One region of the Shewanella sp. SR43-4 genome, then DNA from elsewhere that is predicted to be linked to it. Evidence: predicted binding sites of a transcription regulator. Region 1 holds the regulator's gene; the other holds the start of a gene.

Region 1 (7,860 bases):
GTTAAGGTATCGAAACTGTCACCGGGTTCAAAATGCAAGTTAGCTTCTAATAACAGCAAACCCGACATTAGCATGCAAAACCAGACGCCGAGCAACATCGCTATTGAGTAACCAAACCACATCCCTGCACCAACAACTGGCAAGGAAAACATTCCCGCACCCACTGTAGTGCCAGCAATGATCATCGCCCCACCCAATACTGACTTACCACTAGTGCGATGCTTGGCCGCATTCATATGGTTTGCCATTATTGTCCGTGCTCCGCATCCACACTGTCTACTATGGTTTGTTTCACTGACGAACTCAGTAACTTGTTGGCATGATCTCGAATTCTGATCACTTCGTCACGATGTTCAACACTGCATAAGTAACCTAGTTCTTTTAACTTAACACTCAAGGTGTTATACAGTTTTTTGTCATAAAACTCTGGAGCGGTAATCCCGTGAAGTGCGCCTAGTCGTTGGGCCAACAAGTGACTGTCGGTTTCAAGAGCAGAACGTTCAAGCTCAGGCTTTATCGCCAGTAAATTAAAGATAATGGCATAACGCTGCAAGGTCTCACTGATCGTTTCAGCCAGAAGTAATACTTGGGTAATATGACGAGGCGTGATGACAAAGTTATCATTGTCGCTCAACAAACCTTGCTCAAGCATAAAGTCTAAAACGCCATCAACATATTTAGGCACATCATCAATGCCCATAAATAACTCTGCTTTCAACAATGGATAAAAATCCATCACGATGGCATGAATGCGCGCGCGATCGCAGTCATCATAGCGCAATAAACAACTGGCAATTAATGACGGTATCGCCATTAAATGAATAATATTATTACGGTAATAACTCATGGTGATGGCAATTTTTTCATCAACAGAAATAATCTCACCAATAGAATCTTTGGTACTAACAAACTTATTTAACGACAAACAATGATCAACAATCGACTTACCATCACCCTCGGCGACCGATGCGTAATCGGTATAAGGTACGGTTTTCAATAAGGCTAAATACAGATCAAGTTGGCGTTCTAACTGACTTCTTTCTAATGCATTTTGCTCTGAGGCTAATAACACTAAACTGGTTAATGTTACCGAGCTCGCGGCGGCAGCACCGTTAATATTGGTCATCACGCGGTTAGCGAGTAAATTAACCGATGGAGTAAACCACGATGGTTTTTGATCAGGCTCTTTCGCCAGTTCGCTACGCCATTCTGGCGCTTGTTGATTTAAGAAGTGCTGTAAGTTAATCGGCTCACCAAAATTAACATAACCTTGGCCAAAATTGCCGAGTTTACGCAGCGCACCAAATAACTGCCAAACAGATTCTTTTTTCTTTTTCTTGCCGCTTAATTCTTTGTGGTAAGTGGCCACTTCCATCACATGATCATAACCTAAATATACTGGCACTAACGTCACTGGGCGCTCTATGCCGCGTAGTACACTGTTTATGGTCATTGCCAACATGCCGGTTTTAGGCGCAAGTAAACGCCCTGTACGCGAACGCCCACCTTCGGTGAAATACTCAACCGAATAACCTTTAGCAAATAACTGATCTAAATACTCACGAAATACTGCGGTATACAGTTTATTACCATTAAAGCTGCGGCGGATGAAGAATGCTCCACCACGGCGGAACATTGGCCCTGCTGGCCAAAAGTTCAAGTTAATACCGGCCGCAATATGCGGCGGAACCATACCCTGATAATACAAAATGTATGACAGCAACAAGTAATCCATATGGCTGCGATGACAAGGTACGTAGACAATTTCATGGCCATCATGGTGAAGCTGTCTTACCTGTTCAGCACCTTTGATATTGATACCGCTATATAATTTATTCCATAACCAAGTGAGAAAACGCTCGGCAATGCGCACTAAACTATCTGAATAGTCTGCGGCAATTTCATCGAGGTATTCAATCGCAGTTTCACGGGCTTTTTCAGGAGATACTTTTTTGTTGACCGCTTCTTCTTCAATAGCCTTTTTAATTGAATCTGACTTTAATAAAGAGGCAAATAGCATTTGACGATTAGGTAATTGTGGCCCTGTCATAACTTTACGTTGGCGACGGAAATGCACTCGCGCGACACGGGTTAATTTATGCGCAATTCTTTTATCTGTACCGTGCTCATCCGCCATATGGCGCAGCGATAACGCATTAGAAAACTGCACAAAATTATGTCGCCCTAAAAATAAAATCATCAGCCACTTACGTAACCAAGTTGGGTTTTCTCTTTCAAAAACAGCCGCTGTCATGCTGTCTTCTTCCTTACCAGGAGTACGTCCCCAATAAAGACAAACTGGCACTAATTGAATATCAAGGTCAGCATTCTCACTATGAAGCGATAATAAACGGGTAAAATAATTAAGGAACTTCTCACCACTTTCACGTTTACCAAATAGAGGTTTACGCCCCTCTAAACACACCACTCGAGGCACTCTTAAACCATCAAGCTGTAACGGCTCATAAGGACTTGGCATACCAAATCCTTCAGTGATTTCGCTCAAGGCGGCAATATCACTAATAGATTCCGTTTTCATCAAATAAACCAAGGGCTTGGTCGGATCTATATTGAGGTCATCAAACGGATCATGGGGCACCACAATGGTCTGTACCATCCATTTCTGAACCCATTTTAATGCTTGTAAAAATATTGAATCTGGTTTTGACATGGTTATTTTCGCAACATAAGCCATTGTAATATTATCGTATAGGATACCAGAAACCACCCTGCTTACACTATCTGGCCGACTTATCTTTACGCGTAAGCTCTCACTTTAAGGCATAGTGCAAGATAAAAAATATATAATAACTAATAAAAACATCAATTTAAGTTACAAAAAACCAATAAAACACAAAAAATAGTTGGTTAATACTTGCACGAACACAAACACTGTATATAATGACAGTCACTGTATAAAAAGACAGGAATCATCATGAGACCGTTAACGCCGCGCCAAGCAGAAATATTAGACTTAATTAAAAACAATATCGCCGAAACAGGTATGCCACCCACTCGTGCTGAAATTGCGAAACGTCTTGGCTTTAAAAGTGCTAATGCTGCCGAAGAGCATTTAAAAGCATTAGCCAAAAAAGGCTTTATCGAGATCATGCCTGGAACCTCTCGAGGTATTCGCTTACCTCATGAAGAACAGATTGAAACCGGTTTGCCTCTGATTGGACAAGTTGCAGCTGGTGAGCCTATTTTGGCTCAAGAGCACGTTGAACAGTATTATCAAGTCGACCCGAGCATGTTTAAACCTGCCGCAGACTTTCTGTTGCGCGTTCGTGGTGACAGCATGAAGAACATCGGTATTTTAGAAGGCGATTTACTCGCGGTTCATAAAATGCAACAAGCACGTAATGGCCAAGTTGTAGTAGCGCGTGTTGATGATGACGTCACCGTAAAACGATTTGAACAAAAAGGTAATGTGATTTATCTGCACGCAGAAAATGACGATTACACCCCGATTAAAGTTGATTTAAGTTGCCAAAGCCTAACCATCGAAGGGCTTGCCGTTGGCGTTATCCGTAATGGAGATTGGTTATGAACAAACTAATGGGCATCGCGCCACGTCACCCAGGCTTATGGGTAGATTTAGCTGAAACAGAATTGCATGGCAACCAAACCATTCGCACATTACAAACAGTCACCCAAGGTGAAGCTGAGTTGAGCCAGTTGTGTAGTCAACTCGCCACATTGAGCCAACAAGGTCGATGGATTGTGTTAATTAGCCCACCACACATTGGCTATAAACATATGCTGGCAAATGCTGGCGTGAGAATGGACCGTATTTTACTGGTGCACACTAAAGACGAAGTCGAAACCTTATGGGCGATGGAAAAAGCGCTTACCAGTGGAACATCAAGTGCTGTCGTCACTTGGACAAGCTCACTTGACGCTCGTGATAGTCGTCGATTAGAAATTGTGGCTAAAAGTGCACGGGCTTTAGGTGTGGTAATTGAGGATGTGAATGCTCACTTACCTCACAAACATCAACTTGTTAGCCCTACATTAATAAATGGAACAAGTAATTTTTGCTCATTTCACTAAGCATTAACCCTTACTTACCAAGCCCTGTATTGAATTCAGGGCTTTTTTTTCATCTTTTTTCAGTCAATTAGCCAACAAAGTGATCTTGATCAATGTTTAATCTACAGCTAATGTTGTTCCCAAGGATGAAATATTATTCATCTTTAATTGGACATGAATGACAGTGATTAAGATTACTTTCAGACAAATGAGCCAACTCAATATTGATAAGTTCAGTAGTAGGTACAAGCGTGGTGCACCGCTAATAATAAAACCGTAAACAACCTGTTTACTGCCACCAAGGTACTTTGAGGTCATCAAACTTTTTTCGGGAACCGAAAAGTTTGCATAGAGCAGAGAATTACTGTGTGACTTTTCTTTGTAATTGCTATTTGCAATGAACAGAGGAGCAGTCTTGTGAAGCAATGGTGGTATTGTTTACTGGTGGTGTTTATAGCACTTCCGCTTGGGGCATCAGAAATGTCCCTCAACATGACTCAAGGCGTGACAGATATCAGTGGTAAGGTTTATGGCCTCCACATGACGATACTTTATATCTGTTGTGCCATTGGGTTAGTGGTGTTTGGGATCATGATTTATTCAATGATTTACCATCGCAAATCAAAAGGCGCTGTTGCGGCAAATTTTCACGAAAGTACTAAAGTGGAAATAGCTTGGACCGTCATTCCTTTCATCATCTTAATCGCCATGGCTATTCCAGCCACTAAAACCTTAATTGCCATGGAAGACCCCAGCAATGCGGATCTCACCATCAAAATTACTGGGTCGCAGTGGAAATGGCATTACAGCTATTTTGATAAAGACATCGAATTTTACAGCACATTATCGACCCCCAGAGATCAAATCGATGGCATAGAGGCTAAAGGAGAGCATTATCTTCTTGAAGTCGATAAACCACTCGTACTGCCCATTAACCAAAAAGTGCGTTTTTTAATGACATCAGATGATGTGATCCACTCATGGTGGGTTCCGGCTTTTGCGGTTAAAAAAGATGCCAATCCAGGCTTTATTAATGAAGCATGGACCCGCATTGATAAGCCCGGAATTTATCGTGGCCAATGTGCCGAATTGTGCGGTAAAGACCATGGATTTATGCCCATTGTGGTGCAAGCATTATCAGAGACAGATTTTGATAACTGGTTAGTAGAGCAAAAGCAACTGGCCAGTAATGCCGCTGCTGCGGCAGCAGCATCACTGTCACAAACCTTATCTCTTGAAGAGTTAACCACCCAAGGTGAACAGATCTATCTTGCTCGTTGCGCCGCTTGTCACCAACCTAATGGTGCCGGCCTTCCAGGCGTATTCCCATCACTAATTGGCAGTCCTATCATAAAAGGCCCTATTGCAGGTCACCTCAACATCGTCTTAAACGGTAAACCAGGAACCGCAATGCAAGCCTTTGCCAAGCAACTTACCGCCCAAGAGATTGCCGCAGTGATTACCTTTGAGCGTAATGCTTGGGGCAATAATACCGGTGATGTTGTTCAAGCTGCTGATGTGAGTAATTTCTCTGGCGGCAATGAAGCAAGTACTGAAGCAAGTACTGAAGCAAATAAGACTGAAAGCACAATGGCCGCAACAGCAACTGAGAGTACCAATACTGCGACAGAAAAAGCGACTCAGGCTCTTGAAACCGTCGTAAAGGCTGTAACGCCAGAGGTTGTTGCCGTTGAAGATCTGCCCACCTTAACCTTGGAGCAATTAATCACAGAAGGTGAGCAGGTTTATGCCACCACTTGCGCCGCATGTCATCAAGCCACTGGTGCTGGTTTGCCAGGCGCTTTCCCTTCACTTATTGGCAGCCCTGTGGTTACCGGACCGGTTAGCGGACATATCGATATCGTTATGCACGGTAAACCAGGCACCGCGATGCAGGCATTTAGTAGTCAACTTAGCCCACAAAAGATGGCTGCGGTGATTACTTATGAGCGCAATGCGTGGGGCAATAATTCTGGCGAGGCGGTGCAACCTGCCGATGTCGCTAGCCATGGACAGTAGGGGAAGACAATGAGCACAACAACGCACGATACACTAGCTACCGCTCATGATGATCATCATCACGGAGCGCCGAAAGGGCTCATGCGCTGGCTACTCACAACTAATCATAAAGATATCGGTTCGCTGTACTTATGGTTTAGTTTTATTATGTTTCTCACTGGTGGCGCCATGGCAATGGTCATTCGGGCAGAGTTATTTCAGCCTGGATTACAGCTAGTAGAACCTAACTTTTTTAATCAAATGACCACGGTTCATGGTCTTATCATGGTATTTGGCGCAGTGATGCCAGCTTTTACCGGATTAGCTAACTGGTTAATTCCGATGATGATCGGTGCACCAGACATGGCTTTACCGCGGATGAATAATTGGAGCTTTTGGATTTTACCGTTCGCGTTTACCATATTACTCAGTTCGCTATTCATGGAAGGCGGTGGTCCTAACTTTGGTTGGACATTCTACGCACCGCTATCAACCACTTATAGCCCTGATAGCACCGCTCTATTTGTATTCGCCATCCATATCATGGGTATCAGCTCGATAATGGGCGCGATTAACGTTATCGTAACCATTGTTAACTTGCGCGCTCCTGGCATGACATGGATGAAACTGCCTTTGTTTGTGTGGACTTGGTTAATTACTGCCTTTTTATTAATTGCGGTGATGCCAGTGCTCGCAGGCGCAGTGACTATGGTGTTAACCGACAAGTTTTTCGGTACCAGCTTTTTCGATGCTGCAGGTGGCGGTGACCCAGTGATGTTCCAGCATATTTTCTGGTTCTTCGGTCACCCAGAAGTTTACATCATGATTTTACCCTCATTCGGCATTATCTCCGCCATTATACCGACCTTTAGCCGCAAGAAATTGTTTGGCTATTCCTCTATGGTTTACGCTACTGCCAGTATTGCTGTGCTGTCGTTCTTAGTATGGGCACATCATATGTTTACCACAGGCATGCCGGTATTCGCCGAGTTGTTTTTCATGTATTGCACCATGCTAATTGCGGTTCCTACTGGGGTTAAGGTGTTTAATTGGGTCGCTACCATGTGGCGCGGTTCGATGACATTTGAAACACCAATGTTATTTGCGGTGGCGTTTATCATTCTGTTTACCATTGGTGGCTTTTCCGGTTTGATGCTGGCAATCACCCCTGCTGACTTTCAGTATCACGACACTTACTTTGTGGTGGCGCATTTTCATTATGTACTGGTGACTGGGGCGATATTTTCCATTATGGCGGCGGCATATTATTGGCTGCCAAAATGGACCGGTAATATGTACAACGAAACCTTAGGCAAGTGGCATTTTTGGTGCTCAGTGATCTCTGTCAACGTATTGTTTTTCCCAATGCACTTTTTAGGCTTGGCGGGTATGCCTCGTCGAATCCCAGACTACGCAGTACAGTTTGCCGATGTGAATCAAATTGTTTCGATTGGTGGATTCGCATTTGGTTTATCGCAGTTTATTTTTCTCGCTGTGGTGCTCAAATGTATCAAAGGTGGCAAACCGGCTGGCGATAACCCTTGGGAAGCTGCAGAAGGTTTGGAATGGACCATTGCCAGTCCAGCGCCATATCACTCGTTTACCACTCCGCCGGAGATAAAATGAGATGACACAGCCAAAAAAATCAAATCGTAAGTTATTAATCATGCTGATTGCTGGATCAATTGGTATGTTTGGGTTTGGTTTTGCATTGGTACCGCTTTATGACGTGCTCTGCGATACATTGGGGATTAATGGCAAAACCCAAAATAGCGCCAGTAGCTATGAAGCGGTAGTGGTTGATAAAAGCCGTACCGTTACCATTGAATT
Region 2 (7,860 bases), on a different contig from region 1:
CAACGCTGCGAGCAAACGCATTCATTACGGTTTGAAATACGTCTTCGCTTTGGGTTTGGCTTAAACGTTTAATGGCATTGTTGTAACGTTTCTCGAGCACTTCAACAATTTCAGGCCATTTTTTACCAGTCAACTTGAGATTTAATGCATCATACTTAACCCGCTGACGCCAAAGCTCATTAACTTCAGCTTCATCTTTTGGCCATTGTGCATCTTTGCGATCAAATTCATAAGCATCGCCTGCTTGGGTAAAGTCAAACTCTTTATCGAGCAAAGATAAAGCATAAGCAAAACGTTCGTAGCGACGTTGTTGCACAACTTCATACATAGCAAAGGCGGGGCTAATATCGCCAGACTCGACCATATTATCAAACTGTTCTTTATACTGACTAAAGCTCGCAATATCTGCCGCAGTTAGTACATTTCGACGATAATCAAGCTGCTCAAGAAAGCGGGAATATATTTGTTCAGAAAATGCATTATCAAGATTAAAGCGATGATAATGCGAGCGAGTGAACAATGTTGTCACTCGCTTGCTAGCCACTTTATGTTGTGGCTCTTGTGCTAGTTTAGGTAACTCGCTGATTTGAATCGTTGGTGAAATTGCCCATGCCGAAAAGCCGACAAATAAACTGGCAATTGACGCGGCCAAGGTAAGTTTTCGCATCAACAAGTACTCCTTAAATTTCTATAATAGTATGTGCTCTGCACGTACTTTGATGGACAAGCCAGAATCTAACTGAACATGCACATCTTCTTTATTAATATCAGTCACAACACCTGGTACTGGGGTAGCACCTAACTTAACATTAACGCGTTGTTTTTGTTTTAAATCTTCAAGCTTAGCTGGCACAAGTTGAATCACAGGAGCAACGACTGGCGCTGGACGTTCTTTTTTGACAGCTGGAGCGCGTTTAGGTGCCACTTTCTTAGCCGGCTTTTTGGGTGCTAAAGCTTGACGTTTTGCTTTGGCTTTATCTTGGCTCTCTTTGAGCGTCAAAATAGCATGGTCAATATGCTCTTGCTCTAATTCAGCACATTCATTACCGTCAAGATCAATACGTTTAGCGCCCGCTTTAACGCCTTTCAAATAGCGCCAGCTGCTGGTGTAACGACGAAGCGCTACACGTAGTTGTGTTTTACTGACTTTAGAATCATCAGCTAACCGTTCAGCCAAATCTTGAAACAGACCAATTTTTAATGGCTTAGTTTCACCTTCTGCAATAAAGCATAAAGGAAAGGTTTCATATAAATACGCTAAAATTGCGTTGGTGTCGGTCAACTTGTCTGTTGATTCCATTTTTACTTCCACGTTAATAAAGGGACTGATTATGCGGCAGAAATTTGCCATGCAGTCGTTCATCTTTCGTTAAACCTTACCGTTAAGGCTCAACGTACAAAATATCACTATCCGCCAGTTTGCTAAAGTCATTGAAACAAACCTTAACAATTTAACCAAACTTACTCTCAGCTTAATCATCGCTCATCAGTAAATCCAGCACAAATGCGTTTAGCGGCATATTATAAAGCCCGCGACAGCGAATGCGACCATGATTTAATCTATTTTGTTCGCTATTTAACCAAATAGGCAAGTTTCGAAACTTTTTACCATGTTTTCTAAGCCAATTTGATCATCTTGATCGAAACGATTGAGTAATGGACTGTCAATATCTAACACTGCCACCACTTCATTGCCCTGCCTTACAGGAATGACTATTTCGGAATTACTGGCAGAATCGCATGCTATATGACCATCAAATTGATGCACGTCGGCGATGCGTTGGGTGATATTTTCTGCAGCAGCGGTGCCACAAACACCTTTGCCCATATCAATTCGAGTGCACGCAACTTTACCTTGGAAAGGACCAAGGACGAGCTGTTCACCACGCTTGATGTAAAAACCAGCCCAGTTGAGATCCTCAAGGTTGTCATTTAACAACGCTGAAAAATTTGCCATTGCCGCAATCAAATCATCTTCGCCTTCAAGTAACGCTTGAGCTTGACGATTTAATGTTTGGTAAAATTCGGTTTTCATTTCCATTCCTTAAGCTGGTATCTACTTCAAAAGTTTGAAATACGGCTATTCTGCAGCGGTATTTTTAGCCGTAGTCTTTTTGGTTTTAACTGCAGGAGCGTTTTTAACCTGTACTACGCCTTTTAGCAAGTTAGAAAGCTCATCTTTATTGTTTGCGAGATAAAATGCCAACTGTTCGCACTTATTTTCATCGAGTCCAAGATCTGCCTTTATAAGAAAAGGCACTAGGTTATCGGAAATATCGAGCATCTTATCGTAGGCATCAGCCTCTTTTTTCGATATAAATGTCATCTTTTCCACCCCTTCTCTGACCACGACAAATTGGGTTATCACTGCCATGATGTAATCCTCACTGTTTTTATATACAGTGCATAGAATCTCACATAGTTAACTTATGATGCAAGTGTTCTGATTATTCTGATATTATCAAATACACATTAATGAGTTTCTTTTAACAAATGACACATTTATTTGCCAATATGAGGCAAAGTTGAGAGGTTTACCTCTTAGCTACCCGATAATGATTTTCACTATGGATTAGATTAATTTTTCATGAATGAATTTGATGATCATGATTCTATAATACTATGCCGATCATGTGATTTGGCAGTGAGAAAACGAGCGTTACCCTCTAGTTCTCGCGCTATTTGTCCGCGTTGTCATACTGTTCTCTATGATTCACCGTACTGCTCTATCAATGGTATGTTGGCGCTATGCGTTGCCGCGTTAATTATTTTCATTCCCGCTAATTTGTTACCAGTACTCGAAATTCACTTTCTTGGCAGTGTCAGAACCACGACCGTAATGCAGGCTGCTATGACGGTTTGGGCCGAAGGATATTGGGTCGTAGGCTTAGCGGTAATGGTTGCGGCTGTTATCGCCCCTGGATTATTAATATTGTCGATACTGGCGCAAGTTGTTATTGTCAAATTAGAATTGCACAGCTCATTTTGGCAAAGAACTTATACGACATTGCTAAAAAATCATGGTTTGATATCACAAATGACCATGCTAGAAATTTATGTCATCAGCTTCTTGGTATCTGCATTCCAACTATCTGATTTTTCTGATGTCTATTTTGGTATGGGGACATTCAGTTTTACCATGCTGTTTGTCATCATTCTTTTTTTACAACGTGAATATAAACTTGAGCACATGTGGAGTTATGTTGATGCCTAAAACTCCAATGAATCCCGCTAATGAGCTATCCTCAGCAAGTGAAGAGCCTCATGTAAATATTAACCAGGAAGCCCCAAAAAAAGCTCAAGCCTCTTTGCAAGGGCAAAAGTTAGGCTTATGTTTATGCCCTGTCTGTCGCAAGCTGAATTTAACCAGCAAAAATCATTGCCAGCGCTGTTTTAGCCAATTGAGCAATCGTAATTATGCCAGTATCCAGCAGAGTTGGGCTTTATTGATTACAGCCACTATTTTACTTATCGTCGCTAACATCTACCCTATCACCCTCCTGACAAACCGCGGGGTGGTCACTAAGGATACTATTTTTAGTGGTATTAGCCATTTAGTGCAAACAGGCATGTTGCCGATAGCGGTAATTGTTTTTACTGCCAGTATTTTAGTACCTTGGCTTAAGATTTTTGGCTTAGCCACTTATTTAACCGCCATCAGTTTTAACTTGCCGGTATCAAAAAGAAAATTAATGGTTGGTTTTCACATTATTGAATGGATTGGCCGTTGGTCGATGCTCGACTTATTCGTTATCTCATTAACCGTTGCTTTAGTGAATATGGGACAACTGTTAGATGCTAAACCTGCACCTGCTGCAACTGCATTTGCGTTAGTGATCTTACTGACACAACTTGCGGCAAAAGTGTTAGATACTCGTTTACTCTGGGACCGCTTGGAAAACACCGATGACACAAATTGAATCACCGAAAATTGTTAAGAAAAAATTATTCTCGCCAATATGGTTATTGCCTATTGTCGCCTTAATATTGGGTGCTTGGTTAGGGGTAAAAAGCATTAAAGAGTCAGGCATTGAAATTTTAATCCACTTTCCCAGTGCCGCAGGCATTGATATTGGTAAAACATTAGTAAAATACCAAGGTTTATCGGTCGGTAAAGTCACCGATATTGGTATTGATGATGACCTTAAAGGTGTTAATGTCAAAGTGGTAATGGATTATCGCGCCGACCCATTTTTGAATAAAAACACCTTGTTTTGGTTAGTCAAACCCAAAGCCAGTATTACCGGAGTCGAAGGCTTAGATACGCTATTTTCGGGTAATTATATTGCCATCCAGCCCGGAGATGGCCGTTCGGCAACTGAATTTGAAGCACAGCGCGAAGCACCCGCAATTCTCCCCGGCAGTGAAGGCATAATGATCGAGCTTAAATCGCCTAAACTGGGTTCTATTGATGTAGGTTCACCAGTCTTTTTCCGTCAAGCACCCGTTGGCAGCGTTGTCAGCTATCGCTTAGATGGTAATAAGCAAATTATTATCAGCGCTTTTGTTCAAGAACAATATGCCCATTTAGTTAACAAAGACTCACACTTTTGGAATGTATCTGGGCTGAAGATTGATGCCTCTTTAGCGGGTATTAAAGTCAGTACTGAGAGTATTGCATCTATTTTGGCTGGCGGGATCAGCTTTGATACCGGAAGCTATACTGAAAAAGCGCAAAATGGTGATGCTTATATTCTTTACCAAGATGAGCTTTCTGCTATTGGAGGGGTACATTTTAGTTTAACCGCGACCGACAACGATGGTGTAAATGAAGGCACGTCTATCATCTACCGCGGTATTGCTATTGGTGAAATAGAAAAAGTGAGTTTGACCGACACTGGAGTGCAGTTTAGCGCTCGAGTTGAGCATCAATACCAAGGGCTGATCACCAGCGATAGTCAATTTTGGTTAAGTGGAGCTGACTTATCATTAAAAGGCATTAAAAACCTCAGTCGACTGGTCACTGGTAGTGTAATTAATGTGTTACCTGGTACTCAAGCATCTGATAAAGCAATGCAATTTGAGTTAGCCTCTGAGGCCCCAGATTTACTCACTCAAGCTAAGCTTAAGCTCACCGTAGTGGCCAATACGCATACGGGAGTCAGTAATGGCGCGCAAGTTAGATATAAGCAACTCCCTATTGGGCAAATTACCAGTATTAATTTAAGCAAAGACTTTTCAACCGTTGAGTATCAAATTGAAATTCTCCCGGAATTTAAAAACTTACTCACAAAGGGGAGTTTCTTTATTCCAGAAAGCGCCTTAGCCGTTGACGCTTCATTAGCCGGGATTAAGGTTAAGACTCGCGACGTGACCACTATGCTTGAAGGTGCGATTAGCTTAATTCCAAGTAATAGCGCTACCTTGATTGCACCTAACAGCACCTTACCCTTACATGAATCAATCGAGTCAGCACAGGTGCTTTACGCCCAGCAACAGATGACAAACTTTACCTTGACCAGTATTGATGGCGCCGATTTAACTGAAGGGTCACCGATTTATTATAAGAAAATGCAAATAGGTTCGGTCAATAAAATCAATTGGTTTGCTAAGACAGATAAATTTAATATTGATATTAGTATCGACAATAAATTTGTTGCTCTGGTCAAAGCCAATACTGTTTTTTGGCGCAATGATGCTGTCGCCATCAATGCCAGTTTAGCCGGTGTCGATATTAATGTGGCGCCTCTAAAAGGTGCAATCAATGGCAGTATTGCCCTTGGACACATTGACGAGACCGCGAATCCGCAGATCACACAACCTAATCTGCGTTTATATGAGACCAAGTCACTCGCCCTGATGCAGGCTAAGGTGATTAACCTTATCTTGCCTGTGAGTTCTAAAGTGGCTGAGAAAGCCGCTATTCGCTATCAAGGTCATAAAATTGGTGAAATATCACATGTGAAGCTAAACCAAGATTTAACCACAATTAATGCGCAAGCGTATATTTATGGCCAATATGCAAACCATTTTAGTGCCAGTGACAGTGAATATTTTATTGTTGATGCGCAAATTTCTTTAGCCGGTATTAATGCTCCAGAAACGCTACTCACTGGGCCTTACATTGGGGTAATCCCTGGTAATAGTTTGGAATTGATCGATAGCTTTGTTGCTCAACCTCACGCCAACTTTGAGGCTTCGGTGCCTAAAGATTCTTTATCATTCCAATTGGTTGATGATCAGTTAGGCTCTATTAAGGTTGGCACTCCGCTGTTTTTCCGCGGTATTAAGGTTGGTCAAATTGATGGTTATCAACTAGATAAATCAGGCATTGAAATTACCCTGTTTGCTCATGTCAATGCTGAATACAGCCACTTGATAAACCAAAGCAGCCAATTTTGGGATGCTTCTGGGATCAAGTTAGATATCGGTTTATTTTCTGGCGCACAGTTAGAAACGGGCTCACTAGAAACCATACTGGCTGGCGGCATTGCATTTGCAACGCGTGATACAACCTCTGACAGCAATGGTATTGATGCATCGAGCCGTTTTCCATTGCATAAAAATATGCAAGATGAATGGATACAATGGCAACCTTTACAAACTAAGTAGTCTTATCTCGAAATACTCGCGATATAGCAAGATCAAAAGGCCGATATATGTATCGGCCTTTTGATGTTTAACACTCTTAAGTATCAGGAGGTAATGTTAATCATTAACCATAAAACCAATAACACACAGCAATTGCCGCAGTAATACCGGCAAAGTCGGCTGCTAATCCACAACCTAGCGCATGGCGACCATTACGAATACCAACAGAACCAAAGTACACAGCAAGGACATAAAACGTCGTTTCAGTGCTGCCTTGTAAAATAGCCGCTAGACGACCCGCAAACGAATCAACCCCATGATGACTCATGGTTTCTAACATCATGGCACGCGCGCCAGAGCCGCTAAAGGGTTTCATCAATGCAGTTGGCATTGCATCAATAAAGCGCGTATCTGCGCCCAATGCACTAACGCCACTTGCCAACAAGTGTAACGCATAATCTAGTGCGCCAGAGGCTCTAAGAAAGCCAATGGCTAATAACATTGCCAACAAATACGGAATCAGCTGAATGGCTTGGCCAAAGCCTTGCTTAGCGCCGTCGACAAACTCATCATAAACAGCAATTTTGCGATAGCCTGCAACCAAAATAAAACTTAAAATCAGTAACAACAATATGCCATTGCCTAACACCATAGACACTTGCCCTATTGCATCTGCCGACAATGTTACCAAATAAGCTATTGCTGCCATGAATACACTCATAATGACAGCTGCATACGCTAAAATAACACTGTTAAATAACGAAATCCGTTGCACTAAGGCAACAACCAATAGCCCCACTACAGTAGAGACACTCGTGGCCAATAAGATTGGTAGAAAGATATCTGCAGGATTGGCCGCCCCTTGTTGGGCACGATATAGAAATACGGTGACGGGTACTAAGGTGACTGACGAGGTGTTTAACACTAAAAATAAAATTTGGGCGTTGGTTGCAACTGATTTGACAGGGTTAAGGGTTTGTAGATCGTGCATAGCTTTTAAGCCAAGAGGCGTAGCGGCATTATCTAGCCCCAGCATATTGGCAGTCAAATTCATGCTAATACTGCCATAAGCGACATGACCACGAGGCACCTCTGGCATCAACTTAGACAGCAATGGCTCGAATATCCGCGCAAACAAACCGACAACACCGGCCTTTTCGCCTACTTGCATCAAGCCCATCCACAAGGCTAATACGCCAATTAACCCGATTGAAATGTCAGCGGCTAATTTAGCACTGGCAAACAATGCCGTAACCGACTCACTTAATATATTGACGTTGCCATTCACTAATTGGATTACGATAGACAAGGCTGCAATGATAAAAAATA

Evidence for each region. The regulator LexA, encoded in region 1, represses DNA repair genes until DNA is damaged. The targets are predictions, from matches to a motif close to TACTGTATNNNNATACAGTA.
Region 2: a site for LexA is predicted at 2,386-2,405, ahead of H5123_RS04500 (YebG family protein). Genes of this name have one in related genera too.

Annotation. Positions count from the first base shown of each region.
Region 1 covers NZ_JACJEB010000006.1:94,480-102,339, reverse strand. The annotation lists gene mtr (tryptophan permease) at 1-248, opposite strand, end outside; gene plsB (glycerol-3-phosphate 1-O-acyltransferase PlsB) at 248-2,671, opposite strand; gene lexA (transcriptional repressor LexA) at 2,936-3,550, shown strand; gene H5123_RS08520 (cell division inhibitor SulA) at 3,547-4,053, shown strand; gene coxB (cytochrome c oxidase subunit II) at 4,450-6,051, shown strand; gene ctaD (cytochrome c oxidase subunit I) at 6,061-7,656, shown strand; gene H5123_RS08505 (cytochrome c oxidase assembly protein) at 7,658-7,860, shown strand, end outside.
Region 2 covers NZ_JACJEB010000003.1:142,175-150,034, reverse strand. The annotation lists gene prc (carboxy terminal-processing peptidase) at 1-667, opposite strand, end outside; gene proQ (RNA chaperone ProQ) at 689-1,300, opposite strand; gene H5123_RS04505 (GAF domain-containing protein) at 1,577-2,035, opposite strand; gene H5123_RS04500 (YebG family protein) at 2,081-2,374, opposite strand; gene H5123_RS04495 (paraquat-inducible protein A) at 2,588-3,214, shown strand; gene H5123_RS04490 (paraquat-inducible protein A) at 3,207-3,920, shown strand; gene H5123_RS04485 (PqiB family protein) at 3,907-6,552, shown strand; gene H5123_RS04480 (nucleoside recognition domain-containing protein) at 6,656-7,860, opposite strand, start outside.